DNA from 4 places in the Alteromonas sp. V450 genome. Region 3 is predicted to be linked to each of the others. Evidence: predicted binding sites of a transcription regulator. Region 3 holds the regulator's gene; each other region holds the start of a gene.
What was found. The regulator sigma-54, encoded in region 3, starts transcription at its own class of promoters, with help from an activator protein. The targets are predictions, from matches to a motif close to GTTGGCACGNNNNTNGNNT.
Positions count from the first base shown of each region.

Region 1 (8,299 bases), 2.7 Mb from region 3:
GTCAGGCTGCACCTTTTTTATTTCCCCTGCGAGTGAGTAACCATCATAGTCAGGTAGGGTCAAATCCATTAGAATGTTGTCAAAACCACTGTTAGCTGCAATTTCAAGCGCATCGCTGCCACAGCTGGCAATTGTTACCTGATGTCCTAAATGCGATAAAAACAACTGCAACAGTTCGGCAGCATCGTCGTCATCTTCAATGACCAAAACTTGGTTTCTTTCCTTAACAGATGCCTGCTGAGCACTCTCTAAGGCTGTGTCTTTGTCGCCCGAGCGGCGTGTGTTTAATTCAGGTGCATATGGTTTTTCCAGTGGCATATCGGCAATCTGATTTTCGACATTAGTAAAGGTCACATGGTCACCAGGTGGCAAATATTGTGCTAATAAGTTAGCCAGTGCAAAACGGTCAATTGGCTTACCGATAACGTCGTTAAACCCTTCTCGAATGAGAGACTCCCGTAAACCTTTTCGACTGGCGGCGGTAACAGCAATAACTGGAATATTTTTACCATGTCGTCTAATAGCATGGAGCGCTTCAATACCGTTCATTACCGGCATATGAATGTCCATTAACACCAAGTCGAACGGTTGATTATGTTCGTCTGCCTGCAATACTGCTTCCAGCGCTTTAACGCCGTTCTCAGCGTAACTGATTTCTGCTTGAGACTGACTAACCAAATGACCTGTTAAACGCCGAATTTCACGTAAATCATCGACGATCAAAACTCGCCCAGTCACATCAAGGTTTATGCTGCTCGACTCGACCGGCTGTAACTGTCCAAGTTCTAACTCTACTCTGGGTTGCTCAGTTATATCACCTGGTAGTATGTCAAACGTGAATGTACTGCCTTCTCCCATTCTAGAGGTGACAGCAATATCTCCACCCAGTTTTGTAACCAATTCTTTGCAAATAGCTAACCCGAGACCAGCGCCGCCGTGATTTGCTCTCATTACATCTTCAATTTGCTCGAATGGTTGAAATATATTTTGCAGCTTGTCAGGTGGCATACCGATACCCGTATCGTCTACCGAGAAGCGAAGTAACGGCGGTGTGCCCTGATGATGGTTCATTTCATGCAGCTCAATGGTAAGCGTGATGCTGCCTTTGTCGGTAAATTTTACGGCGTTTGAAATAAGGTTCAACAGTACTTGGCGTAGTCGAGTAGGGTCGGTGCTAATAAACTCAGGGATTTTGGTTTTTGAAACAACATGTAAACTGAGGCCTTTGTCTTTGGCATTCAACTGCATTAATGAATGAATATCAGTTAAGAACGCGGATAGATTTATAGATTTTATGTTCAATTCGAGTTTGTCCGCCATAATGCGTGACATGTCGAGAAGATCATTAAGTAAGCTAAGCAGATGCTTACCATTTGAGTGAATAATTGACAGCTCTTGCTGAAACGGGCTGTTGCGAGCATCGTCAATAAGCAACTCTGTATAGCCTAGTATTGAAGTAAGCGGCGTTCTTAACTCGTGGCCTAAATGAGCAAGGAACTTATCTTTCGCCTTATTTTTTTGCTCAACTTTATTGCGTTCTATCCTTTCATTTTCAATGTCGCGTCTGACCATCGCATAGCGAATAGTTCTCATGAAACGCGGTGATTCAATTTCGGCTTTTTGCAGATAATCCGCTGCACCAGCTCGCATGACCATTTCGTCGACGGCGGCGTCTGATTGCCCTGTAAGAATAACGACTGGCAAGTTTATCTGATTCGATTTTAGTGCGCTTAGCACGTCAATCGCATTCTCGGCGCCCAGTAAGTAATCTAATAAACATAAATCAAAGCGCTGTGTCTTGAGAGATTCCACAGCATCTCGACTGTTGGTCACCCAAGTTAGTTCGAACTTCGGTGATTCGCATTGCGCAAGGTAATCAGAGGTTAAGAAGTAGTCATCTTCATCATCCTCAATCAATAATACTTTTATAACCTCCGACATCCACTACTCCGTTATTCGTGCGGTAATTCTACGAATTCAATCCAATAACGACCCAGCGCGCGCATTAGTTCGACCAATCCTTCAAAATTTACTGGCTTCGTAATGTAAGATGCACACCCTAAATCATAACCTCTTAGCATGTCTTCTTCTTCTTTCGATGTCGTCAAGATAACTACGGGTATGCTGCGAAGTTTCGGGTCGTTTTTAAGTTCCTGAAGGGCTTCTCTTCCATCTTTTCGAGGCATGTTTAAGTCGAGAAGAATAAGACTGGGACGAGGTGCTGTAGCAGGATCTGAATATTTTCCTTCATGACGCAGAAATTCAAGTAGCTCAACGCCATCTTCTACACAAAATAAATTGTTCAGCACGCGGCTTTCTTTAAGCGCATCAACAGTAAGCAAACGATCATCTTCATCATCATCTGCCATTAAAATATTAATAGGTTGTGTTTGTTTACGCGTCATCTTGTGTTTCTCCATTATTATTGTTTGTTCCAAAAGGTTCGCTATCGATAGGCAATAAGATAGTGAACGTAGCGCCATCTCCTTGAGAGCTAGCAGCTGTAATTTGTCCGTTGTGGCGCTCTACAATCCTTCTGCACACAGCGAGGCCAATTCCGGTGCCTTTGTACTCCGCTCTCCCGTGTAGACGTTGAAAAGGCGCGAAAATCTTCTCTGCAAATGCTTGATCAAACCCAATGCCATTGTCCTTAACCTGTATTTTCGCCCATTGATATTCTTCTGAAAGTAAAACGTCGGACGTTTCTTTGTTACTAGGAGTAGAGTGAGTAATTAAAACCTTGGGCGTAACACCTTCTTTTTGAAACTTCAGTGCGTTTGAAATTAAGTTGAGAAAAAGCTGTTCCAGCTGTGACTTGTCTCCGCGCAGTTGGGGGAGTGTGTCAATGTCTACCTGTGCCGATTTTTCTTCAATCGCAATCTCTAAATCGCTGACGACACTTGCGACCGCTTTATTGAGGTCGACATCAACAAAATCTTTACCACGGGTTGACACGCGCGAGAAAGCCAGAAGATCTGAAATTAACATCGACATCCTTTCAGCCGCATTGAGCATTCGGGCTAAGAAGTCTTGGCCCCTTTCATCAATGACATCTGCATATCCAGACTCTAGGCGGTTGCCAAAGGCACGGATTTTTCTTAGAGGCTCTTGTAGGTCGTGGGATGCGACAAACGCAAAGTCTTCTAACTCTCGGTTACTTCTGGCAAGTTCATCGGAATATATGCTGAGCTCTTGTGTACGTTCCGCTATTCTGGATTCCAAATCTTCGTTAATAGCCTCAAGATCTGCTTGGTACTTTTCATGTTCTCTGGAATTTATTTTTAACAACAGAAAAACCGTTATGATAAGTAACAAAGTTGTTGCTGCAGAAATGATTAGCGTGTTGACAGAATCCCTTCGAAGGCTCATTAAGTTTGCTAAATGCGTGCCCTGCATGTCTCTTTCAGACTCATCAATTTCGCGAAACAAAGTTTCAAATCGACGATACAACTGAATGCCCTTATCGCTATGAACCAAATTTACGGCTGTTTGCTCTTTTCCCTCTTTGATGAGTTCGACGACTTCGATTACCTCGTTAACTTTTTGCTTAGTAAGAGAGAGAAGTTCGCCTATGCGTTCAGATTGATTGTTGATATCAGAAGAAAATGAACTCACTTCTACTTCATCCATCAATTCGCTGATTACACCTAGGGTTTCGGTATAATCAGCAAGATAATTATCGTCCTTGGTAAGCATATATCCACGCTGTCCAGACTCAACCCTTAACACCGCAACATGTAGACGATTCACTGCATTTATTACACGGTTGGTAGTAAACAACCGTGCCTCTAAGGCAGATAAATCGTTAAGTGTACTTACCACATAAAACGAATTAGCGGTAATGACGACTATCACCAAGACAACTAAGATGATCCAGCTGTAAAGGGATGAAAGTACCTTTGTTATCATCGTTTATTCCGAAATATTGTCAGCGAAAACTGAAGTCATCTCCGTCAGCGTGTTGCTGCAGTCTTTAGCGCTACTTATTATTTTATCTAACGACGCAAGCGCCTTCTCGGGCGGTACTTCGCCGTTAATAGCCATCTTAACCAGCTCAGCTTGCATCGAAATTCTATTAAGAGGTTTTCGCGCATCATGCACAAAAACACTCATTTTCGAAAACTCGTCTTTTGTCATACTCACCTCGCCAAACTAGTCTTCTTTGCTTAAATCACCGTAAGCGTGGAGTCGGTTATAGAGCGTTTTAGTGCTTATGCCCAACATATCAGCTGCCATTGTTTTGTTTCCGTTAACTTTCTCCAATGTCGCGTAGATGAGCTCTTTTTCTACATCTTCAATGGTTCGACCTGCCTGAAGGGCAGGGGTCGTGCTTTGTTTTTGTGCAAAAGGAGACTCAATTGTTTTTGGCAGTTCAATATCACTTTGTTCAGGGTCGCTCATTATTGCCGCGCGGTGAACAAAGTGACGAAGTTCACGTACATTACCTGGCCAATCGTAAGCTTGGAGGGTATCAAGCTGACCTTCTTTCCATTTAAAGTTCGCACCATTGTCTTTGTTAAATTCGTCAATAAACGTTTTTGCTAGTAAAGGAATATCTTCTTTACGTTCCCTTAAAGCCGGAATGGTAATGGGGAACACTGCCAGGCGGAAATAGATGTCTTCGCGTAGCACCTTGCTTTGCGCAATCTCTTCCATAGTACGGTTTGTCGCAGAGACTACGCGACAGTTAACTGGAATTGTTTTCGTACCCCCCACTCGGATGACCACTTTATTTTCTAGTACTCTAAGAAGATTAGGCTGCATGTCTATCGGCATTTCTGTTATTTCATCGAGAAAAAGAGTGCCACCTTCAGCTTGTTCAAATACCCCTTCTTTGCGCCCTACCGCACCGGTGAAAGCACCTTTTTCGTGACCAAATAGTTCACTACCTATCAATTCTTTTGAAAAAGCGCCACAGTTCGTCGCTATATAAGGACCCTCACTTTCCGACGCGCGGTGAATAGCCGCTGCAACAACTTCTTTACCAACACCGCTTTCCCCTAAAAGCATTACGTTAGCACTGGTTTTACTCACCCGAGAAATGAGCTTATACAGTTCTTTCATTATTGGAGATTCTCCAATGAGGAGATCGAAGTGTTTTTCTATCGTTTCTTTCTCGTGGGCATGTTCCTTTGGCTTACCACTTAGAACAGCTTCAATTTCTTCACGTTGGATCGGTTTAACTAAATAATCGATGTTTGGGCCACAAAGCCCTTTAATTACCCCTTTTACTGACGGATGCCCAGTGATAAGGGTTATACGGGGGCGCTTTGGAAGTGCGTCGAGCTCATTAAACAAGTGTGCGCCACTTCCATCCGGTAGCATAAAATCAAGCAGCACATGGTCAAATGTTTCTTTTTCTAGCCAATCTCTCGCTTCGGCAAGTGTCGCGGCAGTAAGTACTTCATGGCCCAGAAATTCAATTATGGTACATGCAACTTCAGTAAATTCTGTATCGTCATCGACTAATAATACGGTAAGCACTTTGATTTCCTTTTCTAGACATTCACCAAGGCACACCGTAAATGTGCCGGTAGGTCTGATTTGTTATATACGTTTGCTAACATTACCTTTTGATTGTAAATCAATTTATTGACGGTGTTGCTAGTTCTTTGCTGTAAAAAATACTTAGTGAAGAAAATATACGAAATATCAAACCTTTCAGATTGAATATTGTAAACCTTTCACCATACTGTGAAACTTGTACAGCAAAAAGCATTCCTTTTTTCTATATAATTCAAAGAATTGTGCTGTGGCATATATTTCGCTTTGATTTGTTTTACAAAGACAGTGCGTCTGTCTTGCGAATCTAGCCTTTTCGTTTTGCTTTTAAAGCAATAACGCGTTGAGTTACTTGGTGACAAGTCACATTCAATCGAAGTGTAATTGCAAAAGGGCTGCGAGTCTGTTGGGTAACTATTTATGTGACTAAAATCTTAATATAGAAAGGGAATTGGCATGTGGGTTAGAAGATCCGAACGTTCAATGACGCTGTACGAACTGCTTGGCAAAATGCAGCCGCGCACTCGTCAAGACGTTTTTGTATTCTCCCAGTTTTGGGATGTGATGGAAAAACGGGGTTTTGGGCCTATGTTAGCACTCCCTTCGTTTATTGCGTGTACACCGATTGGTGCTATTCCTGGGGTTCCTTCTTTAGTGGGTGGGACAATTTTACTCATTGCTTTGCAAATATTACTCGGCCGTCGTAATCCGTGGCTCCCGCAAAAAGTACTAAACCTAGAATGCGACGCAGACCAACTGAGAGTAATGGTGGAAAAAGTAAAGCCAACTGCGGTTCGTATTGACCGGTTTCTAGTACCTCGCTGTTTCTTTATGAAACAACCGGTTTCTCGTTCACTGATTGCGCTTTGCTGTGCTGGTTGTGGTTTTGTAATGGTTCCGCTGGAGTTAGTTCCCTTTATGGGGCTGGTACCTGCGTTTGCTGTTCTTATTATGGCCATAGGAATGACCACAGATGATGGTGCGGTTGCGTTGGTTGGCGTTTCTATCTCGCTTTTGGGATTTGTGTTCGGAGCGCAAAGGCTCGCTGCGGTCCTTGCCTAACCCTTTTTAGCGCCCTAAGCCATCCATAAAGGCAGACGTCGGAAGGTTCATTGTTTGATAGCGGAGCTCTCCAATAAATGCCCTTGCGGCAGGACCTAACGCATCACCATCTTCAAATGAAAGGTACAGAAGCGCCTTTCGCAGTGCAGCGTTGTTATCAAGTGGCAAAGGGATCAGTGTTCCATCTTCGATTTGTTTCCCTATTATCGCAATAGGGAGCCACGCAAACCCAAGCCCTTGAGCAATAATATCTAAAGACGTTCTAACATGGCTTACTGTCCACCGCTGCTCAGCGCCTAACCAACCGACATCAGCCTTGCGTTCTGCGGACGAGTCTCGTACTACAATTTGCCGATGTGATTTTAAGTCCTCAAGTGTCAGTGTCCGACCAAGCTGATGAAGAGGATGGTTTGCATGTGCTACAGCCGCGAACTCTATCTCACATAAGTCTTCGCTGAAGCCGTTGGGAAATTCAAAAGGAGAAATCCCTAAATCTACTTTACCTGCCGAAAGAAGTGAATTTGCTCCACTTAGCACCGTTTCTTCTATTTCTATCCTAAGAAGAGGATATTCTGCAGAGACTTTGGCAAGAACATTATAAAGTAGCTCTGATGGAAAAATGATGTCAACGGCAATTCGAAGTGTGGTTTCTGTACCTGCCTGAAGACTCGACGCAACGGCTTCAATTTTATGAGCTTCGTTGAGCAGAAAATCGGCGCGACGGTACATCAACTCACCTTGTTCAGAAAGCTTTACTTTTCTTCCAACATTTTCAAATAGCGTTACACCGATAGCGCTTTCAAGCTTTTGCACGGCATGGTGAACGCTTGATTGACTTTTGTGTACTTCTGCGGCAGCTTGGTTAAAGCCACCAGCATCAACAACCGCTTTGAACATTCGCCACTGTTCTAATGTTGACTTAAGCATCTTACGCCCTTGATTTAACGTATTTCTCGTCACTACATTAAAAAAAATTGATGTTATTTACCAGCAATTTCATTGACCACACGGCAACGAGCTGCGGTCCGTTTTTGTCTTATGCGCTCTAATTTCAACAATTTTAGCCAATTAAACCGTTACTGATGGTTGGCTCACCGCATGCCTTACTATGGCTGACAACACTGAGGTTTGCCTCGATATTCTCTATTGTATTTACTACAACAATTCACATTTCTATGCAGCGTCACTGTCTGTCATTTTCCTTCGCTTTTGAAACCTTTTAACGCGCTACCGTTAAATTCATCGCATAAATTGGCAAGTTAACAATATTTCTTATACTTTTGTATAGTAACTGAGTTATTTTGCTGTTGGATTATTTTACAGATAGGGAGTGCTTATGTCCGAGGATATGGTAATAGGTTCAGGTGATATAATGGAGCATGCAGCGGAAGCTGAAATATTTCTTAAGCAGTTTGCAAACAAGACGCGCCTGATGGTGCTATGTTCCTTGCTCAAGGAAGAAAAATCCGTAACAGAGCTCTTGGAGGTTATAAGCGTATCACAGCCAGTAATTTCACAGCATCTTGCGTTATTGCGTGAAGCCAAAATGGTAGCAACGAGGCGAGATGGGCAGACTATTTACTATCGTCTTGCCGATGAAAGGGTCAAGCGTCTAATCGCGCTTATGTATGAATTTTTTGTAAGTGGTGCTAATTGATAACGCCAACGCTCGTGCTAACGAGCGTTGGTTATAACTACCAATTAGTCTCTAATTGCTTGCAAGATTGTTGATACG
Region 1 covers NZ_MODU01000004.1:1,424,746-1,433,044, reverse strand. Annotated here, with positions in the region: gene BK026_RS06280 (response regulator) at 1-1,941, opposite strand, end outside; gene BK026_RS06275 (response regulator) at 1,953-2,405, opposite strand; gene BK026_RS06270 (ATP-binding protein) at 2,395-3,909, opposite strand; gene BK026_RS06265 (hypothetical protein) at 3,913-4,137, opposite strand; gene BK026_RS06260 (sigma-54 dependent transcriptional regulator) at 4,153-5,484, opposite strand; gene BK026_RS06255 (exopolysaccharide biosynthesis protein) at 5,959-6,564, shown strand; gene BK026_RS06250 (LysR family transcriptional regulator) at 6,571-7,491, opposite strand; gene BK026_RS06245 (helix-turn-helix transcriptional regulator) at 7,901-8,221, shown strand; gene BK026_RS06240 (PRC-barrel domain-containing protein) at 8,266-8,299, opposite strand, start outside.
Region 1: BK026_RS06255 (exopolysaccharide biosynthesis protein) is a predicted target of sigma-54. The motif match lies at 5,752-5,770, and genes of this name have one in related genera.

Region 2 (8,299 bases), 2.2 Mb from region 3:
TTTCTTCGAATTATGTGGAAAAAAGATAGAAACAGCGCCAACAAACTATCTATCGCTGCCCAGTTCAACGCTTGCTTTGTCGCTACCGTCTTCGGAAAGTTTGACTATAATTAAACGCGCACTACATGAATATTTAGGTACTGTTGAACAGGTAATAAAAAAAGAACTGGGTTTATTTAAAGGTTACTGCGGATAGACTCAATGAAAAAAACGGGGCGACCATGGATAGAAATAATGACGTAGAGACGATAGCTTCACATTTTGCCTCTTTTTTTAAACCAGATGTATCTAACGCTAAAAGTAGTGTTGAAGCGTCGTTTGCCATACGACATTTAGTTTACGCAGAAGAGTTAAAACTAGAGCCCGAAAACGAACGTAAACTTGAAACCGATGAGTTCGACGCACAATCTATTCATTGTTTAATCCAACATGTCGCTACGCAGCGTTTTGCTGGTACCGTACGTATAATTCGTTCAACGTCACCAGCAGAAAAGCTCCCTATAGAAAAATACTGTGAGCACAGTATTTCTAACGAGCAACTTCACCCTTCAAACTTTGCCAGAGAAGATATTGTTGAAATATCCCGATTAGCCGTACCAAGTGAATTCCGGCGCCGCCAAATGGACCAATTCGATGGCGCAGCAACGGGCGGTATCAACGAGGCGACCTACTCTGAAAAAGAGTTGCGGTGCTTTCCCTTTATTGCGATAGGACTCTATTTAACTGCAACTGCAGTGTTAATGCAGCACAACATACATCATTGTTACGTAATGGTTGAGCCTCGCTTGGCGAGAAGTATGCGGCTGGTAGGACTCGCCTTTGAACAAATTGGCCCTGTTGTTGACTACCACGGGAAACGTGCGCCTTTTTTCATAAACCCAATGCAGGTTAGAGATGCGCTTCGTCCAGGGTTCAAAGATTTGCTGGAAACTATTATTGATAAAATAAAGACACAAGATAAAAGCGACAACCGCTTAATACACTCACCCACACCATAGTGAACGTATAGACAAGTGAATTTAAAAATGTCTTTCAAGTAATAACTACTGATGTTGGGAAGGGATACGAGAAAAAGGAAGCCTTATGAAAACACAAATGGTTGTAGCAGGATGCGTAACAATATTGTTAGGTTGTGACCCTCTGTCTAGCCCCCCTTCCCTTGAAGATGCAAAATATGCAGTTCAACAAAACGACAACGAACAAGCCATTATTCACCTTAAAAATATAATACAAGATCAGCCTTCGTCACCCGAGGCAAGACAGCTATTGGCCAAAATTTACTTCGACATTGGGCACTACGCCGGCGCAGAAAAGGAATTTCAATGGGTGCTTGGCACACAGCCAAACAATGAAATTGCTAAAAAAGGGCTGTATGAATCTCTCTTTTTCCAAGACAAATTCGAGCCCCTTTTAGAAGCAACTGAACAAGAACATAGGCTGTCGCCGGATCTTCAAACACAAGTTTACGTTTATCGCGCGGTTTCTCACTATGAACTTGGCAACATAGGAAATGCCAAAAGCGAACTTGAAAAAGCGTCTGATATTTCAGAACAAGCCAAATTTGTGACATTAGGCAAAGCGGTGGCTATGCGCGAAAACGAGAACACGTCTGACGCTTTAGCACTGGTAAATAGTGTGTTAGAAACGGAACCAAATTTTCATGAGGCCCGTTTATTACAAGGGCAACTGTACGCGGCAGACAATAACTATGCGCAGGCAGTGAAAAGTTATGAACGCTTTCACAATGCATTTAATTTGGACAACAAAGGAAAATTACTGCTAGCTGATGCGTATGTAAAAACGCAAAACTATGATGGTGCTCGCCCACTCATTGATGATTTATTAAAAGTGTCGCCAAATCACCCTTATATCAATCTTTTGAAAGGTGTTACTGCGTTTAACAACGGTAACTTTCAAGCGAGCATTGGCTACTTTGATACCACACTTGAAAGTGACCCCTTCAATATTGCCGCAAAAATGTACGCCGGAACGGCTGCATATCGCTTAGGTAACCATGAACGTGCTTATGAATTCTTAAGCCCAGTAGCGGAATCATTAGAGCAAAGCCACCCTGTACACAAAATGTTGACCGATATAAAGATCAACTTGGGGTATACGGTCGAGGCCTTAAACGATTTCAACAAGTTAACACTTTCCAATGTTGATGAGTCGCAATTGTTGTTCAAACTTGGGGCAGGCCTTACTGAGAAAGGCATGCTAGATGAAGTTAAAGACCTTCTAAAGAAAGCCGACGAGTGGAACCTAAACGACAGTCAATCTTTGAAAAAGTCGGGTATTCTGAAAGTAAGCGTTAACGATTTATCTGGCATTACAGATTTAGAGACGGCCTATGCGAAAAACCCAGACCCCACAACGCGAGAAGCTTTAATAAAAAGTTATTTATTCGCAGAACGCGGGGAAAAGGCAGAGGCTCTTGTAGAAAACTGGCTTGAAAATGAGCCACAAAATGTAAAGGCTTTGAACATTGCTGCGTCTGTTTATATCGCTAACAAAAAAGCAGACAAAGTAAAACATGTGCTGGATAGAGCGCTAGCCATTGCTCCTGATAACGTGTATTCGGTGAACTATTTAACTACCCAAGCACTTGAGGAAAACAACACTGAACTTGCCATTACTTTGCAACGCAACCTTGCACTTAGCAAAAATGGAACCAGCGACATAGTATATCGCTACTATTTACTTGAAAAGCAGTTTGGAGAGGCAAAAAGAGCGCTATCTATCTTTGCTCAAAAACACGAAGAGCAGCCCCAAAACTTAGAAATAACAACGAAATATGCGCAAGCACTGTTGAATGAAGGAAACCTAACAAAGTGCATTGAAGTGATAGAAGATGCAAAGTCAAAAGCAGATGCACCAGATATGTTTTGGCAGCTTTGGGCAGAGGCTTATTTAATGCAACGCAAAGAAACACAAGCGCTAAATATTTATAAAAACTGGAAAGCGCTTGCCCCTGGAAATATGAAGGCATGGTTATTTCCGATAATGCTTCGTGATAAACAGCAAAATTTTAAACAGGCATTATTTGAAACCGATAAAGCCTTGGTAAGGTTTCGTTCGTCAGACAGACTTCAACTAATGCGTATTCATTACCTCATATTGACTGGAGATATAGTAAGTGCACAGCGTGCTTTCAGGCTTCTTGCGCCTAGCGCGGAAAGCGTACCAGAATACGCAAGTGTTGCAGGGCACATAGATTACGCAAACGGCAACTTTTCTGACGCCATAAACAAACTAACGCAATACTATGACTATGCCCAATCGCCACGAACTGCGTTAATCATCTCTAATGCCATGTTTAACAATGGGCAGAGCAAAGAAAGTTTAAACATTCTTGAACAACACCTTGAACACGACCCGGCTAATTTCAAAGTCAGGCTCACACTTGCTCAAAAATACGCCAACATTAAAAAGCACCAAAGCGCCATTCAACACTATACGGCGCTTAATGAACGCTATCCCAACAATGTAGTTGTGCTAAACAATTTATCATGGCAGCTACTGCTGGAAGGCAACGCAGACGCAGCTAAATCTTTTGCCGAGAGCGCATTCGACCTAGCGCCAGACAACCCCACGGTGATGGACACTTATGGATTAGCATTAATGAGAACCGGCGAGGTGGCGAAAGCGGAAAAAGTGTTGCAGCAGGCGTTAACGCTAGCGCCAGATAAAAAAACCATTCAGGAGCACCTAAAACAGGCCCAATCGCTTTTATAACCCGTTTCTTGTGTCGTATTTTTTAACACTGATACATTAGCTAAAAGTATAACATGCTAAAAAATAAGCACTTAACACCATGGCACACTTTTAGCTTACTATTTAATCAGCACAGATTGCATTTCGTAGTTTGAAATATACAGCTGTCACGCTTTTAATAAATTACGATTAAGGAACTTAATTATGAAACTTAGATACATTGCTGCCGGCGCTTGCATCCTTGCCGCATCAGCAGCTGTTTCTGCTGACGAGTTTTACGTTGACGTAGGCGCCGATATGGGCGGAAACGCAAATTACGCTAACGGCCCAACAACCACTGGATGGTTAGAGCAGCTTCAATACCAATACAGGTCAGTTACTACCGCAGATTGTCCAGTGCCATTGCTGACATCAGGCTGTAATATTTCAACTACAGGTGGACTAGATTTAAGCAGCACCGTTGCTGTTGCCAACAATTCTGTTCAATTAAACAAGGTAGTGGGTACAACGCCTTCTGAAGATTTCGATGACGGCCCTAGTTCAAATGGCTTGAATACGCTAAATGGTTTTAACTTAACGTTTTCATTCGATTTAACCGGTACTATTTCAGGCGACGATCCACTTAGCCTAGAAACAGACTACACTGCGGGCGACGTAACGTTTTACTACTACGATAGAGCCTCAAGAGCGGCGGGCGCCCTATCAGGCAACCCACTAGATGTGTATAAAGAGTTATTTACATTCAATATCTTTAACACAATTCAGTTCACTGGCGGCCCTACTCTTTTTGGTCAATTAACCTCAGTAGGTAGTGGCCTGATAAATGGTGTTGAAGCAGGCGATGTGTTTAATCTTGCTACTGGATCTTTTAAAGATTTAGTCGACAACATGGCTAACGTTCTAATTAAATTAGACTTTAACACCGACATTACCGAAGTAACCATTGCAGACAACGGTGATGGAACAAGCACGCTAACCGGAACCCATTCAGGCGGTTTCGCGGTAACCAATGTGCCTGAGCCATCAACAATCGCGTTGATGGGATTAGGTTTGTTAGGCATGGTAGGCGCTTCGCGTCGAAGACTTAACAAGTAATTTTACATAGTGATTTAAAAAGCCGCTTTAGAAGCGGCTTTTTTTGTTACTGCTTGTCACCCTTTGCTAACATGCGCTTGAGGTACCAGCACATAAAACGCTGCTTCCAATGTTTATTTCCACCCGGTCTGTGAGTTTTTATTAACGTATTGCGGTAGGCATCAAAATGTAAACCGTAAGGCGCATGAATGACATCCCCCCTGCCCAACAATAACTTCAACGCATTGGTGCACAGCACCCCCGCGGCAAGCGATATACCCATACACGTTGACGGCACCTTTGCGTCTTTTTTAGTAAAGTTCACGCTCGAGGTTCTTACCAAATAATGACGTTGCTGCATGCTTGGTGACATACCCACTACAAACCTCACAATTTGATCTTCAAAGCTATGCCCCTCTAGACAAAAATACTCTTCAAAGCTCATTTTTCCAGGAACAAAACACATGAGCGCAGCGCCCATCCCCATAGGCGCTGCTGAAATGGCAGGGATACCTTTTTCATAGCAACGTTGAAAGACTTTTCGTCTAATATCAACGCTGAAAATATCTAAGCTGTCGACATACAAATCGACACCATCTAAAAACGCGTCTAAGTTATCTTCGCTAATGCCTTCGGCAAAATTAGTAACCGACGCTGTAGGGTTTATCGCCCGCAGGGTATTTTCCATAACTTCAGATTTAGGTTGCCCAACCGTATTTATATTTGCACCAGCTTGACGGTTAAAATTAGCAACATCGTAAGCATCCATGTCTGATATATTAAAGTTACCTATACCTAGCCTAGCGAGAACAATAGAGTGATCGCCCCCAACACCGCCTAACCCCCCTATGGCAACTTTAGCGTTTCTCAATTGCTCCTGTTCTTCAGCTGTAACCCAACCAATATTGCGTGAGAACGCATCGTAATAATCGAAATCCATTTTAATTGCCTTTTAGAAGTGGAAGGTTTTACTATTTATAGCACTAAATTTTAGATAATTTCTCCTTAATATTCTTTTTCTCACTTCAGACCTATCGCGATTCGTGAACCGCCATTGCCTATTGCTATGAATCCATCTATTCTGTGCTTCCAAGGAAAATAATTCATGCACAAGAATGCACAACCCATGACGTCTCTTTCAGCAACCTCAGCGCCATTAAAAAAAGAGCAACTACCAGAATTGCTAGCGCAATGGACCAAGCTAGAGAAGATTTCGAGTAAAAGCTTTTTCACCAGCTGGAAATGGATAGGAAGCTGGTTAAAAATGCTAGACTACAAAACAAATGTGGTCACCGTGTTCGACCATGACGAAGTCGTCGGTTTGGCGTTTTTCAATATACTAAACGCTAATCGCCCATTTCACGTGTCTGCACAGCTTTGGTTTAACCGCACCGGTGAAGACGCGAAAGACCAAATTTGGCCAGAATACAATGATATTTTGTGTGCAAGAGGCCGTGAGTGGGCAATAAGAGCCGTTGTGTTACAACATCTTGCTGATAAATATCCGCAGCTAGATGAGTTTATTCTTGGGGTTAGCAGAGATGAAATTTTCGAAACCCCTACTCCGCGAACGCTGTTCCCGAGAATTATTTGGGAAACGCAAAGTTATGCTAGCCTGCTAAGCGATACATTTTCAGATCTTGATGTATATTTATCGACACTGTCTCGCAACACGCGTCATCAAATAAGGCGCACGCTAAAATTACTGGGGCAGCGTGGTGAAGTGAAGCTTGTAAAGGCACAAACCAGCGACGATGCACTTGAAATGCTTGAATGCGCCGCACAGTTGCACAGGCAGCGTTGGCCTGGGTTAAAAAGTGGTTTTAACAACCCTTATTTTCAACGCTTTCACCATGAACTTATTAAAAGAAATTATAGCTCTGGATGCATCGACTTGTTGTGCTTACAGGTGAACGAGTCTCCTTTATGCTACCTCTATAACTTTAATTACGACGGCTACGTTTACTTTTACCTGTCAGGTATAGAATACGAACAAGACAACAGGCTTAAGCCTGGATTACTCGCTCACGCTATGGCCATAAGCCACTATGCTTCAAAAGGTTGTCACACCTATGACTTCATGGGCGGGCAAGGGCAATACAAGGCGTCATTATCTAATCACCAAGAGCCCTTGATAATAACCAGTTTTCAAAAAAAGCAACCGCTCTTTATTTTGAAGCACTGGTTAGACAATGCAAAAAGTTACTTAACCTCGTCGGGTAATTTACTTAATGACAGAGAGTAACCGCTTACTAAAAAGCTCCTCGTGGGTGCTTGTTGTGTCTTGGCTTAACCGCGCAATGGGGCTTGTTTCAGTTTTCATTCTTGCCAGACTACTTTCTCCGGAAGCATTTGGTGCGTTTGCTGTGCTAACCATTACCGTGCAAATTGCAGACGTACTTACGAATTTTGGTGTTGAGCAGTACTATATCCAGAAAAAAGATGCCACGTTGAACGAGCTTAACAGTTGTTGGAGCTTCAACCTGCTTATTAAGCTTTTAGTAAGCGTGCTATTGTTTATCGCCTCTCCCCTCATAGCTGAGGCATTCGACAAAAAAAACCTCACGTTAGCCTTTCAGGCAATTAGCCTTTTACCCGCGCTTAATGCATTTAACAATGGGTATATTTTCCACCTGAAGCGCACGTTAGCATTTCAGAAATTTGTAACGTTTTCGGCTGCAGGCCAGCTTATTGGAAGCGTATGTTCGGTGGCTATAGCCTTTATATATGAAACGTATTGGGCATTGATAATTGGGCTGGGGGTTAATACGGGCATACAGGTGCTTCTTAGCTACATTATCTTGTCTTATAGAACCAAGTTCACAACCTCACAACTGCTTATATCGTTTGCGTTTGGGAAGTGGATGATACTAAAAAATATCGTTGGCCATGCGCGGGCGAAGTTTGATGTTTGGTATGCGGCTTCAACGTTTTCACTCCATAGTATTGGTGGTTACAACACAATGAAAGACATCGCGATGCTTCCAGCGCGTGAGCTAATAGGCCCCGTATTTCAAGTGCTGTACTCTTACATGTCGCAGGAAAAAGCATCCAAAGAGCGAATATACGTTACCTGCCTGATGATGCTTCTTATTGCCATACCTAGTGCAGTAGGGTTATACCTACTGGCCGACGACCTTACCCCTTTGTTGCTAGGCGACGAGTGGACAGAATATGGCCCTGTTCTGGCTAATTTAGCTGTACTGACCTTAAGTTTTACTGCTGGCAATGTAATAAGCGACGCCATTATATCGAGAGGAAAAGTAAAGCACGTATTTGTTTACGACTTAAGTACTTTGCTTATTAGTGTGGCAGCACTTGCCTTTTTTCATCAATTTATTTCATCGCCAACCAGCCTTTCTGCCTTTAGAGCAAGCATTGGTATTTTTATGCTTTTTTCCGGGCTTTTTTGGCTGAGCTACTGTCTTGAATTAACGTTTTCAAGACTTCTTCGGGCACTTACTGGGAGCAGTATCGCTGCGGCAATAATGGGAGGGTGCATTGCATTTTC
Region 2 covers NZ_MODU01000004.1:1,910,026-1,918,324, forward strand. Annotated here, with positions in the region: gene BK026_RS08385 (YdcF family protein) at 1-196, shown strand, start outside; gene BK026_RS08390 (PEP-CTERM/exosortase system-associated acyltransferase) at 222-998, shown strand; gene prsT (XrtA/PEP-CTERM system TPR-repeat protein PrsT) at 1,084-3,735, shown strand; gene BK026_RS08400 (PEP-CTERM sorting domain-containing protein) at 3,919-4,809, shown strand; gene BK026_RS08405 (ThiF family adenylyltransferase) at 4,856-5,728, opposite strand; gene BK026_RS08410 (GNAT family N-acetyltransferase) at 5,894-7,033, shown strand; gene BK026_RS08415 (oligosaccharide flippase family protein) at 7,020-8,299, shown strand, end outside.
Region 2: BK026_RS08400 (PEP-CTERM sorting domain-containing protein) is a predicted target of sigma-54. The motif match lies at 3,814-3,832, and genes of this name have one in related genera.

Region 3 (8,299 bases):
ATAGCGGTAACTCGCGAAATGGTCTTAGCGCCGATAGTTTGCAGTAGTTTCATTTACCTGCTCCTAAAAAACTCTCTTCCAAACTAGAGGCAGGATAGTGAAACGGCACAGGTCCATCAGCTTTCCCTTTTAAAAACTGTTGAACGAGCTCCGATTCGCTCTCTTTAATTTGCTGAGCCGTACCCTCGCCGATAATGCGTTTATCGGCCAGTATGTAGATGTAATCAGCGATGGTAAGTACTTCGGTTACATCGTGTGTTACCACAATACTTGTTAATCCTAATGCATCATTTAACTCACGTATAAGCTTTACCAGCACGCCCATCGAGATAGGGTCTTGCCCGGCAAAGGGCTCGTCATACATAATCAAATCAGGATCTAAGGCTATCGCTCTTGCCAACGCCGCCCTTCTGGCCATGCCGCCAGACAGTTCGCTGGGCATAAGATGTGCTGCTCCACGTAAACCAACAGCCTGTAGCTTTAATGCGACAATCGTTGCGATAAGGTCTTCACTAAGTGATGTATGCTCTCTTAATGGAAACGCAACGTTGTCGAATACACTCATATCCGTAAACAATGCGCCGCTTTGAAACAGCATGCTCATTCTTCGGCGTGTTTGATAAAGGGACTTCCTCGACATAGACACGATTGAATTGCCATCGAATTTCACGTCGCCTTCATTTGGCATCAACTGCCCACCAATAAGACGTAGCAAGGTCGTTTTACCAATACCGCTAGGCCCCATTACTGCCGTAATTTTCCCTTTAGGCACTTTCAGCGAAATACCATCGTAAATAACGCGCTCGGCGCGTTTGAAGGTAAGGTTATCTATCTCGACTAAATGATCCATAACTTATAAATTGTCGACCTCTGACGTTCTTACTCGCTAACAAATGAGCGCAAAAACCTCGTTCATTTAAGCAAATGTGCGTGCTTTCATTGGACACTAAGCACAATTATTGAAGTTCAATATTCAACTTTCGTGCCTGTATCGTATACTGGCGAACATAATACAAAAAGTACACTAAACAGTATACTTTTTAGTGAAAACAAAATACGAAAAGTTTACTGGGGTGTGTAATTTATTGTCATTCTACGCGTTTTCAAGGGCGCAGCCAAAAGCAAAAAGTTACAAGGTATGTTCGAATTAAACGAATGAACTTTCATTAAATGCAGCGCTGCTCTCAAAAGTAACCACAAAAGTACGTTCTATAAGGCGTGTGATTAATTTAAAATGTACAGCGTGCTTTATTAATCGAACCTGAATAAAAGGTTTGAGCATAGAAAATAGTGTTTAATACAAAATAAAGCGTTAGCCCCATAGGCAAATGGCACTGTTTTTGCGACAATCTTGCAAAATTTTGTTTATCAAAGGTTGTTGTGCTTCTAAACATCGTTATCTTCATTGTCGGCCTTGTCGTGCTAAGTTGGAGCGCGGACCGATTCGTATACGGCGCCTCTGCATTAGCGAAGAACATTGGTATTTCCCCCATGATGATTGGTTTAACCATCGTTGCTATGGGTTCTTCTGCGCCCGAAATAGTGGTCTCTGCAATCGCTTCGGTCAATGGCAACATGAACACTGCTGTTGGTAATGCATTGGGTTCAAACATCACTAATGTGGCCTTAGTTCTTGGAATAACCGCACTGGTAAAGCCATTAATCGTTTCGTCTACAACATTGAAGCGCGAACTTCCCGCACTCCTTATTATTTCATTAATTGCCATTGGGTTTCTATTTGATGGTGAGTTGAAATCGTACGAGGGTATTATTCTGTTAGGGCTTTTTATCTTCGTGTTAGCAATGATGGCTTGGCTTTCTTTACAAGTAGATAAAGAAGACCCTCTCGTTGCTGAAACTGCTGACGAAATCCCCAAAGGCGTATCTAACACTGCAGCGCTTATATGGATTGGGGTTGGGCTTGTTATCCTGCCGCTAAGCGCCCACTTTTTGGTAAACTCTGCGGTAGAAATTGCGCGCTACATGGGAATTTCTGACCTCATTATTGGTCTCACCGTTATTGCCCTTGGTACCAGTCTTCCCGAACTAGCAGCGAGCGTAGCAGGTGTGCTAAAAGGCGAAGACGACCTTGCGCTGGGGAATATTATAGGGTCTAACATTTTTAACTTGTTAGCAGTTTTGGGCATGCCCGGACTAATTGCCCCAGGTCTGCTCGACCCAGACGTTTATAATCGTGATATGTACGTAATGTTAGGGCTAACGCTGCTGCTGTTTTTGTTTAGCTTTGATTTAATTGGCAAGCGTACTATTTCTCGTGCTAATGGGCTTATACTTTTAAGCTGTTTCATCGGCTATCAGTTCTGGTTATTTGGATAATGATAAATAAAAACCAAGAAATACATTATATTTCGTCGGCTAGACGTGTGATCGACATTGAAACACAAGCGATAGCAAATTTAGCAGACCGTCTTGATGATAATTTTGTTAAAGCATGCAACATCCTACTATCTTGTGAGGGCAAAGTGGTTGTGTGTGGTATGGGAAAATCAGGCCATATTGGTAACAAGATAGCAGCAACGCTAGCAAGCACCGGAACACCTGCTTTTTTCATGCACCCTGGCGAGGCGAATCACGGAGACTTAGGCATGCTGGGTAAAGGCGACGTTCTGCTTGCTATTTCAAACTCTGGTGAAACCGCTGAGCTAATAAACCTTCTCCCCGTCGTAAAAAGACTAGGGATTAAAGTTGTTGCCATGACCAATAGCGCCAATAGTGCACTGGGTCAGCATGCAGATGTCTTCATTGATATCAGTGTTGACAAAGAGGCGTGTTCTCTGGGCCTTGCTCCTACATCGAGCACGACAGCAACACTGGTTATGGGTGACGCATTAGCGATAGCTTTGCTCGACCATAAAGGGTTTACATCAGATGATTTTGCCCTCTCCCATCCAGGTGGAAGCTTAGGCAGAAAGCTGCTGCTTAAAGTACATGATATTATGTTAGTTGGCGAAGATATACCGCTAGTTAAATCTGGTGATACGGTAGCCGCCGCGCTCCTTGAGATTAGCAAAAAAGGGCTGGGCATGACAGGCATCGTCAACGAACAAGGAACCCTTTGCGGCGTTTTTACCGACGGTGATTTGCGGCGCATTTTAGACGCTCGTATTGATCTACACTCAGCACGCGTAGACGATGTAATGACCCAAGGCGGAAAAACAACACAACAAGACCAATTGGCTGTTGAGGCGTTAAATCTCATGGAAGCCCATAAGATTAACGCGTTAATGGTCATCGATAGTGAACAAAAACCCGTAGGTGCATTTAACATGCATATGTTGTTGAAAGCAGGAGTCCTTTAAGTGGTACAAACACTCTATACTGAACTCGATGATGCATTATTTTCTAAACTAGAGAATATCAAGTTGCTTGTATGTGATGTGGATGGTGTGTTCTCAGATGGCCGCATTTACCTTGGTAACGATGGCGAAGAGTTGAAAGCATTTCATACTCGAGATGGCTACGGCGTGAAAGCATTGGTTAAGCACGGTGTAAGTGTTGCCGTTATTACGGGACGACGTTCTACTATTGTCGAAAATCGAATGAAGTCATTAAATGTAGAACACATTATTCAGGGCGAAGAGAACAAAGCGGACGCTCTGTGTAATTTGTTAAAACACTTGAATCTAACTGCGGATCACGTTGCCACCGTAGGCGACGACATGCCTGATACTGGAATGTTTCAGCATGCGACAGTGAAAATAGCCGTGCACGATGCTCATCCTTTAGTGGCGCAACAAGCAAACTGGATAACAACGTTGCCCGGTGGCTTTGGTGCTGTGCGCGAAATTTCAGATACGATTTTACAAGCCAAAAACATAGAAAACGCCATATTTGGAGCAAGCGTATGAGCCGGTTCGGCTTTAACCGCTTGGGCGTGAGTATCTCTGCCTTATTCAGTTTAGCCGTGCTCATGTATCTCCCTACGTGGATGGAAGAGCCAGAGAAAGATGTGCGTCAGCAACAAAGCGATGCGTTAAAACCATCCTACAAAGCGAAAAATTTAGCAACAACCTTGTACAACCAAGACGGTATGCTTAACCACAAAGTGTTTGCAGAATCTATGGAGCACTACGACCAGTTAGGCTTTGTTTTCTTTCAACAACCCCGATATACACTTTATACGGATAATGCGAATGCTCCGTGGGTTGTTACCGCTAAGGAAGGTACGCTGTATAACAACGAGTTGATTCAACTCGAAAAAGCGGTAACGATTGAAAACAAAACTGACAATGACTTTGTTAAAAATATCACTACCGAATATATTCAAATAAACTTAGAGAACAAGCAAATGACATCTGATCAACCGGTTAAAATACTGGGCACGCAGTATGTTATTTTAAGTAATGGATTCAATGCAGACTTACGCAAACAAGAATACGAGCTTTTAGATCATGTACAAACCACTTATTCCCCTAGCAACTAGCCTTCTACTTGCCATCGCTAGCGGTGCGGTACAAGCCAGTGAAGAAGATTTTTCACAACCCATAAAAATAGGGTCAAATACCCAGTTTATTGATGGTAAAAACAAAACGGCTTTGTACAAGGAAGACGTGCTCATTACTCAAGGTTCACTCCTAATAGAAGCTGATGAAGTAGAAGTAATAGCTACAGATGGCAGCGGCCGTGAAATATTTATCGCCCGTGGCAACCCTGCAAGCTATTCTCAATCACTAGAAGATGGTACACCAGTATCAGCGAAAGCCAATGAAATTCGCTATGAAGTAATTAATCGCACTATTTCTCTGGCGGGTAATGCTGAGCTACAGCAAGATACCAGTAAGGTGCAAGGCGATAAAATTACGTTCGATATGGTTACTGAACAATTGCTTGCAACGGGTGGCGCTGGTAAGGATGGTGAAGGTCGTGTAACTACAGTATTTACCCCTGACACCATTCGTAAAACATCGTCTAAGAAAGACAACGAGGACAATGAATAGCAATGGCAACTTTGAGCGCTAAAAACCTTGCTAAAGCTTATAAATCTCGACAGGTCGTTCGCGACGTGAGCCTTTCCGTTTCTACCGGGCAGATTGTCGGGCTACTTGGCCCTAACGGAGCTGGTAAGACCACTACATTTTATATGATTGTTGGTCTGGTTAATTTGGATAAAGGTAAGATAGAGATTGATGACAATGAACTTACCCATCAACCTATGCACGAACGTGCACGCCGCGGTATAGGCTACCTTCCACAAGAAGCCTCTATTTTTAGAAAGCTTACTGTACATGAAAATATCATGGCCATTCTTCAAACCCGTAAAGATTTGAATTCACAACAGCAAGAAGAAGAAGCCGACGCACTACTTGATGAATTTAATATTAACCATATACGTAATAGTACAGGGATGAGTTTGTCGGGCGGGGAGCGTCGTCGCGTTGAGATAGCGAGAGCACTTGCAGCGAAACCTCAATTTATTTTGCTTGATGAACCATTTGCTGGTGTTGATCCTATATCAGTTAATGATATAAAGAAGATAATACAACATCTTCGCGATAGGGGTATTGGTATTCTTATCACGGACCATAACGTACGCGAAACATTGGATGTTTGTGAGAAAGCGTACATTGTTAGTCATGGCGAGCTTATTGCGCAAGGAACGGCGGAACAGGTTTTAAGTAATCAGAAAGTAAGGGATGTATACCTAGGCGAACAATTCAGGCTATAGTTAGTGTAACCGAATTGTCATTTTTCAGTTTAGCTCTGGTATATTCAATTTAGAGCATTTAAATAAGACGTAGATGAAACCATCTTTACAGCTAAAATTTAGCCAACAACTCACAATGACACCTCAGCTACAGCAGGCGATTAAACTGCTGCAGCTTTCTACGCTTGATCTCCAGCAAGAGATACAAGAAGCGCTCGACTCTAATCCACTATTAGAAGTGGAAGAAAGCCCAGACGAGCCTCAGCTAGAAAAAAACAATATCGACAACGACGATAGTACGCCTGAAGCCACCGCCTCTGCCTCAAGTGATACCCTAGAAGCAGGCGATGCGCTTGAGAAGAACGACCTTCCCGATGAGCTGCCAATCGACAGCACGTGGGATGAATATTACTCTGCATCTTCTGCGCCGGCGCCAGGCCCGTCTAACGACGACGAACAAATCTTCCAAGGCGAGACCACCGAAGACATTCAAGAACATCTTCTTTGGCAAATGCGCCTCACTCATTTTTCAGATACAGACCGCGCTATCGCTACGGCAATTATCGACTCTATTGACGAATCAGGTTATTTAACCGTTACGCTTGACGAGATCTTAGAAGCGGTTAACGACGATGACATGGAAGAGCCAATTGAAATGGACGAAATAGAGTGTGTACTTAAACGCATTCAAATGTTCGACCCTATTGGATCAGGTTCTCGCTCACCTCAAGAATGCCTTATGGTGCAGTTACGTCAGTTTTCTGAAGACACGCCCTGGCTAGCTGAAGCGAAACAACTGATTGAAGAGTACTCTGACTTACTGAGCAGCAAAGACTATCGCACGCTAATGCGTAAGAGTCGTTTAAAAGAAGACCAGCTACGTGAAGCAATGCGTTTACTTCAAACCTTGAATCCTCGACCAGGTAGTGCTTTAGTTACTAAAGAACCAGAGTACGTGATCCCTGATGTCTCAGTAACAAAGAAAAATGGCCGTTGGGTGGTTGAGCTGAACCCCGACAGTCTGCCAAAGCTAAGCGTAAACCAGCAATACGCAGCCATGAGCCGCCGTGCCAAAAACAGTAGCGACTCGCAATTTATCCGCTCACACATGCAAGAGGCCAAATGGTTCATCAAGAGCCTTGAGTCACGTAATGAAACATTGATGAAGGTTGCGAACTGCATTGTGCAGCAACAAATGGGCTTTTTTGAGCACGGTCCGGAAATGATGAAACCAATGGTGCTTAACGATGTCGCAGAAATGGTAGACATGCACGAATCAACGATTTCACGTGTGACAACACAAAAGTATATGCATACGCCACGCGGTATCTTCGAGTTAAAGTATTTTTTCTCAAGCCACGTAGCAACAGAATCAGGTGGAGAGTGTTCCTCCACGGCAATCCGTGCACTAATTAAAAAGCTAGTGGCGGCAGAAAAGCCGGCGAAACCACTGAGTGATAGCAAGATTGCTTCATTGTTGGCCGAACAAGGCATTAAAGTTGCCCGGCGAACAATAGCAAAATATCGGGAGTCTTTGTCGATCCCGCCGTCGAACCAACGCAAAAGCCTTATTTAATTGGCTTAATAATATAAGGAAGACGAAATATGCAAATAAACCTAACTGGTCATCATGTCGAAATCACCGACTCTTTGCGTAATTATGTCGATACGAAGTTCAGCAAACTTGAACGTCACTTTGATCACATTTCTAATGTGCATGTCATCCTGAACGTTGAAAAATTAAACCAAAAAGCGGAAGCGACCGTTCATTTAAGTGGCGCTGAAGTATTTGCATCCTCAGAAAATACCGACATGTATGCGGCGATTGACAGCATGGTTGATAAACTCGACCGGCAGGTAATCAAGCATAAGGAAAAACTTAAAAAACACTAGTAGTTAATCAAGTATGGACATACAAGCCATCGTAAGTTTGGACCGCACCGAGTGTGCGGTTCAATGTAATAGTAAAAAGCGAATTTTAGAAATAATCGCTGAAATTGCAGCAAAAAATAACCAAAACATTGAACAAGCTACCGTGCTCACCAGCTTATTGGCACGAGAGCGTATGGGCAGCACCGGAATTGGCAACGGGATAGCCCTTCCACATGGTCGTCTTGCCGGTCTAGATAGAGTGATTGCTATTGTAGTAACAAGTACACCAGCAATTGATTTTGACGCCCTAGATGAAAAGCCTGTTGATATTTTCTTCGCTTTGTTAGTTCCAGAAGATCAAACTGAGGGCCACTTACAAACTCTAGCAACGGTGGCAGGTAAACTCAGCGATAAAGAAACGATTAAAGCCATACGCCGCGCCACGACCAGCGACGATATTGTTAAAGCCTTAAATTAATGTGAAGGGCAAAGACAGTTTGCCACTATTCTAATCGCTAACTCGGGAAAGGTAGCGTTTAAAGGGAGAATTCAGTTGAAGCTGATAATTATCAGTGGCCGCTCAGGCTCTGGCAAATCTGTCGCTTTGCGTGCGTTAGAGGATTTAGGTTACTACTGCGTAGACAATATTCCGGTTAATCTTCTACCTACGCTAACGCACACTGTTGTTGATGAATACGACCAAGTCGCTGTCAGTATTGATGTGCGCAATCTACCTAAAAACCCAAACGATCTTGTTGAGAT
Region 3 covers NZ_MODU01000004.1:4,132,636-4,140,934, reverse strand. Annotated here, with positions in the region: gene mlaE (lipid asymmetry maintenance ABC transporter permease subunit MlaE) at 1-53, opposite strand, end outside; gene mlaF (phospholipid ABC transporter ATP-binding protein MlaF) at 50-850, opposite strand; gene BK026_RS18305 (calcium/sodium antiporter) at 1,381-2,337, shown strand; gene BK026_RS18300 (SIS domain-containing protein) at 2,337-3,320, shown strand; gene kdsC (3-deoxy-manno-octulosonate-8-phosphatase KdsC) at 3,321-3,869, shown strand; gene lptC (LPS export ABC transporter periplasmic protein LptC) at 3,866-4,444, shown strand; gene lptA (lipopolysaccharide transport periplasmic protein LptA) at 4,413-4,958, shown strand; gene lptB (LPS export ABC transporter ATP-binding protein) at 4,961-5,686, shown strand; gene BK026_RS18275 (RNA polymerase factor sigma-54) at 5,760-7,241, shown strand; gene hpf (ribosome hibernation promoting factor) at 7,271-7,558, shown strand; gene ptsN (PTS IIA-like nitrogen regulatory protein PtsN) at 7,572-8,015, shown strand; gene rapZ (RNase adapter RapZ) at 8,091-8,299, shown strand, end outside.

Region 4 (8,299 bases), 150 kb from region 3:
CCTACGCCGCAGTATGGGCATGTTGTTTGTCTTAATTGTTCAGACATCATGTCGGGTTGTCGTGTAGGCATATTCATTTCATTACCTTTTTCGATTTCACAGCTTTTGAATGCATTTGGCTAGAAGGCTTTTTCATGTGGGCGTTCAAGTAAAGGCAGTTTTCTTAAACGCCGACAAAAACCTTTTCGCCCTCTACCTTCACAGCGTAAGCCGTGACGGAAACATCGTCGTGTTCTTTACACAGCCCGGTTTTTAGAAAGTAATGCTCTTTGTATAAAGGCGAAGCGACAACAGGCGCACCGCCTATCGACCCTAGAAGCCCGCGATAGAGTACGTTTGCTTTACCAATAGGGTCGTAGTTACTAATGGCGAAAACCTGGGTTTCGCCGTTTATCTTCAAACTGAAAATTGCCACTTGCTGTGAGTCGACAAGGGCGCAAACCCCACTGTTTGTCACTAAGTCGTTCGTCTCACAAACATAGTGCCATTGCACTTGTTGTGGTTCTGACGCCATTACATTTTGCGCTGCTGACATAATTTGATTCTCCTAACAAGGTTGATAAGCCAATGGCTACACCATAGAGACAGGAATGAACTGATCTTTACCTGCTACTTTTTCAGCTTCCGTAGCTGGGCGAACCTGGCCTCGCTCTGAAACGAACTGAATATTGGTGTCGCTAGCATCGCTGTTTACAAATTGACGGAAACGCTTGCGCGACTCAGGGTTTTCAATGGTGGTTTTCCATTCGCACTGATAAGCATCAACCACCGTATCCATCTGTGCTTCAAGCTCATCATTAATGCCAAGAGCATCGTTTATTACAACGTCTTGCAAGTAAGCTAACCCACCTTCTAAGTTGTCCATCCACACCGATGTGCGCTGTAGGCGATCAGCCGTTTTGACGTAAAACATCAGCACGCGGTCGATGTACTTTATAAGGGTTTCGGTATCTAGGTCGGTGGCAAACAGGTCTGCATGTCGCGGCTTCATGCCGCCATTCCCGCAAACATACAGGTTCCAACCTTGCTCGGTAGCAATAACGCCAATGTCTTTGCTTTGGGCTTCTGCGCACTCACGGGTACACCCCGAAACCGCAAATTTAATTTTGTGCGGTGCACGTAAGCCTTTGTAACGATTCTCTAAATCAATGGCAGTGCCAACAGAATCCTGAACACCGTAGCGGCACCAGGTGCTGCCCACACAGGATTTAACAGTACGCAGTGCCTTCGCGTAGGCGTGGCCGGTTTCAAAACCACCAGCGACCAGTTTTTCCCAGATATCAGGTAAGTGCTCTACGCGCGCTCCAAATAAATCAATGCGCTGGCCACCTGTGATCTTGGTGTACAGGTTGTATTCTTTTGCTACTTCGCCGAGCAGAATCAATTTTTCTGGCGTAATTTCCCCGCCCGGTACACGCGGTACAACGGAATACGTGCCATCTTTTTGCATGTTGCCAAGGTAGATATCGTTGGTGTCTTGTAGTGGAAGATGTGAAGACTTAAGAATGTAGTCGTTATACACCGAGGCTAAAATTGAGCCGACAGCGGGCTTACAAATTTCACACCCTAGACCTTCACCATGCTGTTCTAGTAGCTCGTCAAAGGTGCGAATGCCGTTTACCTTAACAATGTGAAAGAGTTCTTGTCGGGTATGGTTGAAGTGCTCACAAATGGCTTTTGATACTTCCACACCGCGCTTTTCAAGTTCGCTATCCACAACATTTTTAAGTAAGGCAGCACAACCTCCACACCCTGTGCTGGCTTTGGTTTCGCCTTTTACATCGCCAACGCTACAACAGCCGCCTTCAATGGCTGAAACAATATCGCCCTTTGTCACATTTAGGCATGAACAAATAGACGCGGTGTCTGGTAGTGCATCGGCACCTAACGCTGGTGCCGCATCAGATGATGGTAGGATCAGGCTTTCTGGGTGTTCAGGTAATTCGATATTATTAAGCGCATACTGTAGGAGCGTGTCGTAGTCACCAGTATCACCTACAAGGACCGCACCAAGTACATGCTTTTGCTCGCTATCTACCACCAGCTTTTTATACACGCCCTCGGGCTGATTTAAGTAGGTGTAGCTAAGCGCTCCGTCTGTGCGTTCATGCGCATCGCCAATTGAGCCCACTTCCACACCCATTAGCTTGAGTTTGGTACTCATATCTGCGCCAGCGAACTCGGCATCGCCGCCGGTTATATGACTTACGGCCGTGCGCGCCATGGTATAACCAGGTGCAACAAGGCCAAAGATTTTGTTATCCCACAGCGCACATTCACCCACAGCGTAAATGTTTGGATCAGACGTTACGCAATGGTTATCAATGACAATACCGCCGCGCTCACCCAGTGTTAGTGCCGACTTTCTGCCAAGCTGATCGGAAGGTCGAATACCAGCAGAGAAAAGAATCATGTCGGTTTCTAGTGCAGTGCCGTCAGCAAACACCATTTTATAGCGGCAGGTATCACCGGCCTCAATAGTTTGGGTGGCCTTTTGGGTGTGAACCGTTACGCCCAATGCTTCGATTTTATCTTTAAGAACGTTACCACCAGCTTGGTCTAGCTGCACCGCCATAAGCTGCGGGGCAAACTCTACCACGTGGGTGTCTAGACCGGCTTGTTTTAGTGCGTTAGCGGCTTCTAAGCCTAAAAGCCCACCACCAACAACTACACCTACTTTGCTCACCGCTGCTGACGCTTCAATGGCAAGTAGATCGTCTATGGTGCGATAAACCAAACAATGCTCTTGGTCGTTGCCAGGGATGGGTGGCACAAATGGGTACGAGCCCGTGGCTAGCACCAGCTTGTCGTAGCTAAACACCTGCCCTTCCGACGTCGTCACTTTATTATTGTCACGGTCTATATCGGTTACCAAGGCATTGGTGACTACGTTTACGCCCCATTCGGCGTACTGAGCGGGTGTAGTAAGCGCTAAGTCATCAGCACTCGCGCCACTAAAAAAAGATGACAGATAAACGCGGTCGTACGCGAGGCGAGACTCGCCGCATAAAACGGTTATTTCTACATTGGCATCGCTTTGGTGAAGCTGCTCAACAAAATGATGCCCCACCATGCCGTTGCCTACGACGACAATTTGCGTTTTTGAGTCCAATGAAGTCATGGTATTCCCCTTTTTTCGGGACAAAAAAAAGCCCGCTTCAACTTTCGTTGATGCGGGCTTCGTTGCCTATTTTGCCGACGGTTTAGGTCGGCTAACACATTTTACGGAGTGTTATAAATCACACAATTTTCAGCGATTGACACAAATCACCAAAACACACTTTACGTTAATAGCTATCCAAGTTCAGTGCCAAAACCGTAAGCAATTGTTTTTATTTAATTTACAGAAAAACGAGTAATATTCAGACTTCTGTACTGCACCAAACAAACGCAAAACTGTGTTTACTTGGTGCATTGAGGTTACCAAATACCTTAGGCCAGTTTATCTGTCGCTACACGGTAGCGAGGGTCTTCAACTACGTTAATTTCAACAAACTTATCTGCCTTGCGAAGCAATGAACGACATTCATCGCTGATATGACGAATGTGTAGCTTTTTACCCTGCTCTTCGTATTTGTCAGCAAGAGTATCTAGTGCATCGATACCTGATGAATCCCAAATACGTGACTCTTTAAAGTCGATCACCACATCTTGTGGGTCATTGGCAATATCAAATAAATCTTTGAAATGCGATACCGAGCCGAAGAATAGTGGACCGTCTAATTCATAGACTTTCCAACCGTCGTTATCAACGTGCGACTTCGCTTCGATATGACGAGCATGTTTCCATGCAAACACAAGGGCTGAAACGATAACACCAACAACAACGGCAATAGCCAGGTCGGCGATAACGGTAACGCCTGTTACCAGGAATAGTACAAAGGCATCTTCTTTGTTTACGCCGCGAATAATTCTGAATGACGCCCACTCAAAAGTAGCGATAACCACCACAAACATAACGCCGACAAGGGCAGCAAGAGGGATCATTTCAATTAGTGGAGCTGCAAATAAAATAAAGCCTAATAAAACAACCGCCGCGGTAATACCTGACAAGCGGCCACGGCCACCAGAGTTAATGTTAATCATACTTTGACCAATCATGGCACAACCGCCCATACCACCGAAGAAACCGTTTACGGTATTTGCAACACCTTGGCCAACACACTCTTTATTACCGCGCCCGCGGGTATCTGTCATTTCATCAATTAGCGAAAGAGTAAGAAGGGATTCAATTAGGCCAACTAAACAAAGAATCACTGAGGTAGGTAAGATGATCATGAAAGTCTCCCAGGTGAACGGCACCATAGGAATAGCAAAGCTAGGAAGTTCGCCCGCTAGCGTTGCACTATCGCGCTGGTCAGCAGGTAGCAAGTCGCGAACGAAGTCGATTACCGTGCGTGCTTCCAGGTCAAGTCCGTGCACTAGCAGGGTTACCGTAATAATTGCCACCAGCGACGCCGGCACGGCCTTAGTTAGCTTGGGTAACAAGTAGATAATGGCCATGGTTAATGCCACAAGCCCTAGCATCCAATACAGCAGTGTACCTTCCATCCATTGTAATTCACCCGCTGCATTAGTGACTTTGAACTGGCCTAATTGCGCCAAGAAAATTACGATTGCCAAACCATTTACAAAGCCCAGCATCACCGGGTATGGCACCAGCCGGATAAATTTCCCTAGCTTGAAGATACCGCACATTATTTGCAGCAAACCCGCCAGAATAACCGCAGCAAATAGATACTGAACCCCGTGTTGGGCAACCAAAGCCACCATTACAACGGCCATGGCGCCGGTAGCACCAGAAATCATTCCTGGACGGCCACCAATAGCAGAAGTGATCAAGCCCATCATGAAAGCCGCATAAAGGCCTATCATGGGTTCTACGCCGGCTACAAATGCAAATGCTACGGCTTCAGGGACCAAGGCAAGCGCCACGGTGATACCTGATAGCACGTCGTTTTTAACGTTGCTGTCTTTACTGGTAATTAAATCGAACATGTTCTCTCAGAAGCTAAGATGTTAAACACAACAACCCACCGTGGCGTACACCGCGTTGAAGCAGAACACCAAGTAGGTAGGAGAAATTTTCGGCGATTCTATCACCATTGTAGCTTAAAATCTTTTAATAGATTGTTACCAGAATAAAAACACCTCTGTGCGTTGCACTATGCAGTCAAGCTTTGTAAATGGTGACTTTGTGTTTTAGCAACTGCAGTGATGTGCTCGCTTTACAAACGCGGTATCTGGTTTATTTGTCAGTCTGTGCTGACAAAGTACTGCTTACATGGCATCGTATTACAGTATTTTATTGAACATGCCCGTCTGTGCGCTTCTCTTTTGAATATCAAACGTTACTTTAAGGTAAGCGTGCTTGATGACGTGGCATCGATGTAAGGCTTAAGCCTTTATCAACGAGGAGTTAAATTGGTACCTTATATTCTTACTATTTTGTGCGTACTTGTAGCAGGCGCCATTCATTGGGTGTCGCCAAAGGCTTATTGGAAAGCCACGATTATGTCTACGGCGGTTATTTTGCTCTTTTCTGTCGCTGCACTGTTTATTTTTAAGGCTTCAGGAATGCTAGTTAGCGAGCACACTGGCGAGAATGCTGACTTTTCTGGGCAAATGCTTACCATAACTACAATGATTACCTTCTTCGGCTTCTTAATTTCACTGTTTGTAGGTTGGTTTCTTCGCGTAGTGCGAAGCTAACTGAACGACGCCTGCTACAAGCACAACAGCAGGGTTGCACCATAATAATGCAACCCTGCTAGCCCTCCCTCATTTAGTCAGACGTTCAATCGGCTTTTTCACCCTACAGCCCTAGTGCAATGGATAAAAAACAAATAATACCAACTACTTAGTGAATTTCACTGTTATATCAATTTCCATCGTTACGTTTCTATAAACAAGGCATAAGTGTTGCTTAACCCTCTACATGTAAAGCAAAGCTTCGCAATCAAAACACATAAAAGAAAAGCGAAGTGCTTATATCAAAATAAGCAGGGCCTCTAATGCTTCAAGAACCAGAACAGACCATTGCACTTTGTAGTGATGCAACTAAACGCTTTTTGCTGGCCGCCAAGCATGCAGAAATTACGGTGCTAGAGCAGCTCTCAAGCAACTGTCGTATTGTTATCGCCGTTCGAGAACTTATTCATGAATTACAAAAAGAACGTGGAGCCAGTAATATATTTCTTGCTTCAAAGGGTGAGCGCTACTTTGCTGAGCGCGACCAGTATGTCAGTGCAAGCGAGCGCGCAGAGTCAACGCTAAAAAGTCATTTAAAATCTCTATATCTTGCTGACGAAATCGCCACAGGTAATCCTCGTTTGTTAAGCAGTATTACCCTTGCCATGCAAGCTACCGACTATCTACCGCGGCTGCGAGAGCAGGTAAACAACCATCAGTTAACCCCATTAGAATCCACACGCGCTTACAGCCGCCTTGTCGCAAGTCTGCTTACCGTTATTTTTGAAGCAGCAGATATTGCGAGCGACCCTACCATTACCCGTTTGTTGGTGGCTTTGTTTAATTTCATGCAGGCCAAGGAATATGCCGGCCAAGAGCGAGCGTGGGGCGCCATTGGTTTCGCAGAAACCCATTTTGATGTGCGCCTGTGTGAAAAGCTTGCTGCCCTCCAACATGCGCAGGAACATCACTTCAGTATTTTTTGTGAATTCAGTTGCAAAGCGCATAAAGACGCATTGGACGCACTCAATAAAAGCCCAGCCGCAATAGATATAGCCCAACTTAGAAATATGATTGCACAACTAGGTGACGGTAGCCCTATCTCTGGTGAAATATCAGAAGTATGGTTTGATGTTGCAACACGTCGCATTGATGCAATGCAAACTATCGAGGTAGCACTTACTGAAGCCTTAGCGCAACAGGCCAACACGAAGGTAGAAAATGCAAAAAATGAAATGGCCAATCACCAACAGTTACTCAAGCGCTTTAATGATGAACACGCCACCGATGGCTCTCCCCTCACGCTGTTGTTCGACCCCAGCATGCCGGGCCTAGCAGAGGACACGAAAGAGGACAATACAAGTGCGCTGACACTTAACGAGCAAACTAAAACCTTATCTGCCCATCGTTCTTTTTATGATTTACTTCGCTCACAGGCGCAACACATAGAGGACATGGGGCGAGAGCTCGACGAGGCTAAACGCGCAATACAGGAACAAAAACTGATTGGACGAGCAAAGCTGGTCATAATGGAGCAATTCGGGTTAAGCGAAAATAACGCGTATCGTAGACTCCAAAAGCAGGCCATGAATGAAAATACCACCATCTCGAGCATTGCTACTCGCATAGTAGATATTGCGACCAAAAGCCCCCAACGAAAGTAATAAAAAACGAGCTCGCTGAGCGGTATGCACTTCGGCGGGCCTGATTTTGAACGTTTGATGCCTTATCTCGCTTTTTATTGCTTTGGTTAGCTAACGTTTTTTGACAATGCTAAGCTTGCGGCAGGTTTTATCGCTGTAAGAAGAAGAGAAGTAGAATGTTGTCGTCGGTGACTATTCCCATTAGCCAATTCCTGGCTGATTATTACATTGAAATGAGTTTAATGCTGATGGCCACGCTTTTAGTGGTATACGGCGATATCATTAATCGCCAGTTTAAACGCAGTTTAAGTAACCTACATTTCATTATACGCAGTGCCCTGTTTGTACTGCTTTGCGCTTTTGGCTATGGCGCGCTAACCATATACGGTGCCCCATTGCTGCATCACATATTTAATTTCGTCGCTTACGAATATCGCGGTGTTGCTTATATCGCTGCCTTTATTGCTCTTGGGATAGCCGCCGAGCGCAGACGATATATTTGATACACGCGAAAAAAAGAAAACATAGACATACTTCTGGCTGAAACTGCGGACTTACTCACTTATTTGCACTGGCTTTGCCTAACAAAGCCAGTGCACCTAACATTTACAAGCGTTTAATATTATCTCCGCTGTCACGGTCAATAAGTTTCACAAACGGATCGACACCCGCATAAAGCGGCATCTCATCGACCGTGATCGTAATCACTGTCTCACCGCTTTTTACTTTGTGCTTTGCGTTGTACAGCACTTGTTCGGCATCGGTCAATTTAGCTGGATCGCTCGTGAATAAAGCCACATCTACCCATTCGTCAAGTGCCTGCTCAGTTTCCAGCCCCTGTCCATCTGCGGCATACTTCGCGCCACTAATAGTCAGTGTCACCTCATAACCATCCTCTGATGGGGTAACTTCAACGGCGTCCATTTTTAAGTCATACAACGTAATCTGCTCAAAGATATCGGCAA
Region 4 covers NZ_MODU01000004.1:3,980,165-3,988,463, reverse strand. Annotated here, with positions in the region: gene BK026_RS17645 (nitrate reductase) at 1-77, opposite strand, end outside; gene nirD (nitrite reductase small subunit NirD) at 164-535, opposite strand; gene nirB (nitrite reductase large subunit NirB) at 572-3,121, opposite strand; gene BK026_RS17625 (SulP family inorganic anion transporter) at 3,433-4,998, opposite strand; gene BK026_RS17620 (hypothetical protein) at 5,425-5,712, shown strand; gene BK026_RS17615 (nitrate regulatory protein) at 6,015-7,355, shown strand; gene BK026_RS17610 (DUF3392 family protein) at 7,511-7,837, shown strand; gene BK026_RS17605 (M1 family aminopeptidase) at 7,941-8,299, opposite strand, start outside.
Region 4: nirB (nitrite reductase large subunit NirB) is a predicted target of sigma-54. The motif match lies at 3,297-3,315, and genes of this name have one in related genera.